DNA from 3 places in the Psychrobacillus sp. FSL K6-1464 genome. Region 1 is predicted to be linked to each of the others. Evidence: predicted binding sites of a transcription regulator. Region 1 holds the regulator's gene; each other region holds the start of a gene.
What was found. Region 1 encodes LexA, which represses DNA repair genes until DNA is damaged. Its sites were predicted from a motif close to CGAACATATGTTCG; they were not measured.

Region 1 (2,283 bases):
TAGGAGGGAGGTTATAAATTGTTTATAAGACCAAGCGAAGGAGAAATTACATCTCGTTTTGGAGAAATTCGAAAAAATAGTAATGTTAAAGTCCATAAAGGAGTTGACATTGGGAGTGATGGTAGTCCGATTATAAGAGCATCTGCCAGTGGTAAAGTGACTAGAGCGAAAGTTATTGGAGGATATGGAAATACTATAACGATTGCACATACTTTAAACGGTAAAAAGTACGAAACCTTATATGCGCATCTAAAAACTATTACTGTGAAAGTGGGACAAAGTGTTAAACAAGGTCAACAAATAGGTATTAAAGGGAGTACAGGAAATAGTACAGGTATCCACTTACATTTTGAAATTCACATACCATCTTACGATGTAGGTCAGCCAAATGCGGTAAATCCTTTAAAGTATATAAGTGAAATAAATGTCACTGAAGTTCAGAAACTCTTAAATTCAGCAGGTTATAAATTGATAAATGACGGGATAGAGGGACCATTAACTATTTCGGCTATTAAAGACTTTCAAAAGAAAAAGGGCTTAACAGTTGATGGGGTAGTCGGAACAAAGACTTTAGCTGCCCTCAAGAAGAAGAAGTAGTATTACTAGTTTACCAAAGCTACTAATTACTTATGTATAAAAATAAAACCCCTCAACCATTAAGGTAAAGGGGTTTTTCGATGATTTCAACGAAAATGTCCACTTTTCGTTGAAATATGATATCGGCTCTTTGTTATCTTACGTTTACTTGTCTATATTGTCAAGTTCGACAAAACTATTGAATATTACGGTAAACTCCAACTACTTTTCCAAGTATACTAACTGAATTTACAATGATAGGTTCCATGGAAGAATTTTCGGGTTGCAGACGGAAATAGGACTTTTCCTTGAAGAATCTTTTAACTGTTGCTTCATCTTCATCAGTCATTGCGACAACAATATCGCCATTATTGGCAGATTGCTGTTGTTTTACAACCACATAGTCACCATTTAATATTCCAGCCTCTATCATACTATTACCCATAATCTCTAACATAAATAAATTATCATCTGCAGTTCCAAATGTTTCTGGAAGTGGGAAGAATTCTTCTATATTTTCAATTGCTGTAATAGGGATACCAGCAGTAACTTTACCGATCAACGGTACATGAACCACATTGTGTTTTTCAGCAACGCTGCCCAAGCCATCCAGAATCTCAATAGCGCGTGGTTTTGTTGGATCTCTCCTAATTAAACCTTTACTTTCCAGTCGTGCTAAATGTCCATGAACAGTTGAACTAGATGCTAAGCCCACAGCTTCTCCAATTTCTCTAACGGATGGTGGATAACCTTTTTTACGAACTTCTTCTTTTATAAAAGCAAGTATATCTTCTTGTCTTTTAGATGCTTTTTTCATATGTTCACCTCTTTTTGAATAATTATCTCTATCCTTTTCTATCTTAATAATAGTATAACAGGGGAAGAACAGTAATGCAAACATAGGTTCTAATTATTGTTGACAAAAACAAACGTTCGCATTAATATTAAAATATACATTACGAACACACATTCTATTAGGGGGATTTTAAATGACCTGGATGAAAGAAAATTACTTTTTAACAATATTTGTAGCATGCAGTATTGCATTTACAATGTTTATAATAATCTCGAATTCTTTTTCGACAGACGAGAGCCAACATATTAATATAGAACAAGGAGATTCTTTGTGGGCTTTAGCACAAGAATATGGAACGAATGAAGATAAGCTAAAATGGATCGATAAAGTAATTGCGATGAATAATTTGCAAGACGGTCATATTAAAGCGGGGGAAGTTATTATTATTCCAGTCATTGAAAAAAGTTACCATTTCAATCATGATACGGAGATAGCGGGCGATACAAAGTGAAATCAGTTATATATTGTCGAGTGAGTACAGAAAAAGAGTCTCAAGAGACTTCATTAACAAGGCAAGAGGAAGAATTGATAGAATTTGCAAAACTAAATAATTATGAAGTTGAAAAAGTATTTTCAGATCAACATAGTGGATATGATATTGAACGCGAAGGCTTATTAGATTTACTTGACTATATTAAACAAAATGAAATTAAAGCGGTATTTGTACAAGATGAGACACGTATTGGCAGAGGAAACGGTAGAATGGCCGTTCTACATTTACTTCAAAAAACCAATACTTCGATTTATACGTTACAGGATAAAGGTGTCATTAATCTAAACGAAATGGATACTATGCTCTTGGAAATATTGGCGCTAGTGGAGGAGTATCAGCGGAAATTACACAACGCAAA
Region 2 (2,283 bases), 1.3 Mb from region 1:
GAGTAGTTTTCTATGCCTGAACAAAAGCCCATTTCTTCCATCATTTCTAAATCATATCTTGTACGCTGCTCTAATCGTTGTGCTTCTAACAGCTTATCCTCGCTGCGTAAGTAAGCCAGCTGTTCTTCCAATTCTTTTTCAATATTAGCTATCGCTAGCTTCATCTTTTCTTCCCGAGTAACGAAATGGGATGCAGGAAAGATAGCAACATGATCTCGTTCTCCTAAAATTTCTCCCGTAAGTGCGTTAACTTCACGAATCCGATCAATCTCATCTCCGAAAAATTCTACACGAAGACATCTTTCATCACGTGAAGCGGGGAAAATTTCTACTACATCACCGCGAACACGAAACTTTCCACGTACGAAGTTTAAATCGTTTCGTTCATATTGAATGTCGACGAGTTTACGTAATAACTGATTGCGTTCAATTTCCATTCCCGTTCTTAGCGATACGACCATTTCATTATATTCTTCTGGATTCCCTAATCCGTAAATACAGGATACAGACGCAATAATAATAACGTCTTTTCTTTCGAATAATGAAGAGGTTGCAGAATGTCGAAGCTTATCTATTTCCTCATTGACACTGGAGTCTTTTTCTATAAATGTATCGGTTGAAGGAACATACGCTTCTGGTTGAAAATAATCATAGTAACTTACAAAGTACTCAACCGCATTGTTAGGAAAAAACTCTTTAAATTCGTTATATAATTGACCTGCTAATGTTTTGTTATGTGCCATCACTAGCGTTGGTTTGTTTATCTGTTGGATAACATTTGAAATAGTATATGTTTTACCAGTACCTGTCGCACCTAGTAAGGTTTGATATCTTTTTCCTTCTTTAACACCCGCAACTAGTTCTTTTATCGCTTCGATTTGATCTCCCGCTGGCTCATACGGAGCTTGTAATTCGAATATTTGTTCCATACATAAGCCTCCCATTTTTTGAATAATTTCAGTTTAACATACTCTTTTTTTGTTTCCTAATAAAACGAACATACGTTTTTTATCTATCACAAAAGCCACTGTTTTCAGTGGCTTCAGACTGTGACAAACTCAATTTTAGGTATATAGAGTTTAATATTAAACTCGGCAAGGCCCACCACTTCGCTTTCCGTGGGCTTGGCTTCAGCCTCCTCGTCACTACGAAAACATATGCTCCTGCGGTTACTCGTCGCAAAGACATTGGTCAAACAAAGTTCGAGCAATGTCTTTCCTGCGGGGTCTTCAGCTCAAGCTATTCCCACTGGAGTCTTCGTGGTGGACCTTCCCTTATAAACAGTTCCAATAGAGTATTCAATATCTTACTTTTAATAGGACAAATAAACATCCTTCGGAACATTTATTACTATTCCTAACCGTTTATAAAAATGCTTTTGTTAATTCCATTATTATCTTTTAGATGCTTCTTGCGCTAAATATAAGCCTACTTTGTTGTTCTGCCTCCAGATAGCATCCCACTTCGATAAAGGCACAGGAATATCTCCTACATACGGAGAAATTTCTAATGTGATACCTGGCATTTTCGTTTGTTGGATAAACCAATCAGCAGATGCCCCTGAACCCTGCAAATATTGAGGAGGCATTACTTTGTAGCCAGTGAGCTTTGATAATGTTTTTGCCAATGCTTGATCTCGCTTGGATTCTGCATGCTTTTGATAGTTAAACCAGTACATAATTTGACCTGAAGAATGGTACGAAATATACGTTTTAAATTTATGTTTTTTGACGAAATCTAGAAATGCTTGTGACTCTGGTTCACTAAAAGCACTAGGTCCTTTATATGCCATATATGCAGGTTTCTTATGACCGCCGGTAATCTTATCCCAACCAGACGCAAAGTTATCATTTAAATCTACTCCACGAATATTGGATTTCCACCGATTAAAATTAGTACTTCCATTTATCTTTGTAGCAAGTGCCCCATTTTTTAAAGATTTTGGTCCAGATTGAACAAGTTTTACACCATCAGGATTCATCATGGGGATAAACCAAATAGCAGTTTGATCCAATGTCTCACGAACATTATATCCACCATAAACAGATTTGTTTTTGTAATGAATGCTATATGTGTCAATCATTTCAACTACAACGTTTGTCGTCATATGCTCTCGAGCATGTAAAGAACCATCTAGTAGAACTTCCTTTTTGCCGTTTCCTATTTTCATCGCATACATAGGGGTACCTTCTACAGATTTACCTATTTGCTCGAGCTTTGTAAACTCTGGATATAATGTTGCAACTACTTGAAGTAAATAAGTCATTTCTTCATAAGTTAAAA
Region 3 (2,283 bases), 390 kb from region 1:
CACGTTTTCTTGCAGTTCCTGCTTCTGTATATGAAACTGCACGTAAAACGGAAGTAGAACCGTATTTACTACGTAAGGCATCCATTGTTTTTCCAAGCTTCCGTTCCTTCCATTTACTTTCTTCGAACAAGCTTAGTTGCATGGAGTATTCTGGTTCTAAATTGGTAATCGAGATGGATAATTTTCGAACAGGACGGCGATCATAAAATTCATCAAAAATTTGCTCACATACTTTATAAATCGTCATGGTGGCGTTTGTCGGCTCATCAATAGAACGGGAACGATTAAATCCACCGCCAAATTCCTCTTTACTATACCCAACAGATAGATGTATGGTTCTTCCAACCATTTCCGCTTCACGTGCTCGTCTAGCTACGTCCTCGCACATTTCCAAAACGACTGCCATCACTTCTTTTTTACTACGATAATCTCTAAATAATATTTGTCCCTTACCATAACTAATCTGCCCTTCAGCAAGAGGTGCTCCGAGCTCGGATAGATCTACTCCCCAAGCATGGTAATACAGTTGGTTGCCCATTACACCAAACTTTTCCTCGAGTAAGGATAACGGGGTATTCGCCAATTGACCCACTTTAAAAATCCCCATATTGTTTAATGTTTTTTGAAGACGTGATCCTATCCCCCACATTTCAGTTAAAGGTGTTACCGGCCACAACTTTTCCTGAATATCTTCATATGCCCATTTAGCAAAGCCACTTTTTTTCGCCTCCAGGTCGAGTGCCAACTTAGCCATAAGCATGTTTGGCCCCATACCCACTGCACATGGCAACTGAAATTGAGCATATAATTCGTCTTGTATACGTTTTATCGTGTTTTCAATAGGTCCCCAAAGCTTTTCTGTTCCGCCAAGATCTACAAAACACTCATCGACACTATACACATGAATGGACTCATGTGGGACGAACTGATGTAAATAGCGTGTAATTTCCATCGATACTCGAACGAAAAACTCCATTTTAGGTTCAATAAGATGTATGGAAGGGTGATCTGGTATTTCAAACAAGCGAGTTCCAGTCTTCACACCAAACTGTTTTTTCATAGGTGGAGATGCAGCAAGCACGATACTTCCTTTTTGCTCCAAATTTCCGATGACTGCAATCGGTGTAGTCGTAACATCCAGGCCAGCATCTGCTGCTGCACAGCTCGCAAAAAAACTTCGTATATCAATACATATAATTTTCCGGTTTTTTAGTCCTTCATACATAATATTCACCACTCTCTTTCGGAACGTATGTTCTTTATAGTATATTACAAACAAACGTTCTTATTCAATGGTAAAAAATTGGGTAGATAGGCAAAAAAACGTTGTACTATTCGCTTTCTCCTTTTATTTCTCCTCGTTTAGCTCATTGATTTTTTGAATGGCATCATTGACAGTCTGGACTCCGATAACTTCTATTGGAAGATTTAATGATTCCACTACTTCATTGGCTTCTTCTAAATTTCCAAGAGGGAGAATTATATACGGGAGATTTATTTTATTTGCACTTAGAACTTTTTCTTTTACTTGACCTATTTCTATTACTTCCCCAGTTTTACTGATAGCTCCTGTCACACCAATTGTTTTTACATTTTTAACTTCCTCTTGTTCTATTAGACTGGATAATACGAGAGCCAAACCCGCACTGTTCCCATTTACATTATTTCTAGATAAAAATTCATCAATTGCTATATTACTCGTACTTAAATACGCATTTACATTCATGGACATCTGGTGAACATAATCTACTTCTAAATTGATACCAATCAATTGAATAAGTGCTATAGTTTTATTCGCATAGCGATGGATATTAGTAACTTGGTTTATATCAAAAATCATGGAGTGACTGTTAAGCTCTAAAAAATCTTGTTCTTCTAAGCCTTCCTCCAGTAGTACCTCGGTCGTATTTACACCCAACACGTAGATTCCAGAGCTTTTTACTAGTTCTTCTGGTGGATGATAAGATGATACGACATACCGGTTCCCTTCCATTGAAATCAGTGGTACTTCATATATCAATAAAAGAAACGAAGCGATAAAGGAAAATAGGAAGATATGTTTTAACGTGTTTGTTTTCCTAATTCCTAATAAATAAAATGGCCACAATATAACGAGCAATGCCAGGATGTTGCAAAAGAAAAAACTAGAAATATAATCGAGGAGAAACAAATAGAGCTCCGCATAGTAAACAAAAATTGTCATTACAAACGGAAGTATTTGATGCTTGTTTGTTGATTCAATTATCTTGATCACCGATCCTTCCGATACATACTCTTATACTA

Region 2: uvrB (excinuclease ABC subunit UvrB) is a predicted target of LexA. The motif match lies at 995-1,008, and genes of this name have one in related genera.
Region 3: MKX39_RS09195 (Y-family DNA polymerase) is a predicted target of LexA. The motif match lies at 1,273-1,286, and genes of this name have one in related genera.

The regions. Positions count from the first base shown of each region.
Region 1 is NZ_JBBOOP010000001.1:1,474,996-1,477,278, forward strand. It holds gene MKX39_RS07180 (peptidoglycan DD-metalloendopeptidase family protein) at 19-597, shown strand; gene lexA (transcriptional repressor LexA) at 773-1,393, opposite strand; gene yneA (cell division suppressor protein YneA) at 1,566-1,883, shown strand; gene MKX39_RS07195 (YneB family resolvase-like protein) at 1,880-2,283, shown strand, end outside.
Region 2 is NZ_JBBOOP010000001.1:2,757,423-2,759,705, forward strand. It holds gene uvrB (excinuclease ABC subunit UvrB) at 1-929, opposite strand, end outside; gene MKX39_RS13965 (M14 family zinc carboxypeptidase) at 1,394-2,283, opposite strand, start outside.
Region 3 is NZ_JBBOOP010000001.1:1,868,138-1,870,420, forward strand. It holds gene MKX39_RS09195 (Y-family DNA polymerase) at 1-1,225, opposite strand, end outside; gene MKX39_RS09200 (S16 family serine protease) at 1,349-2,254, opposite strand.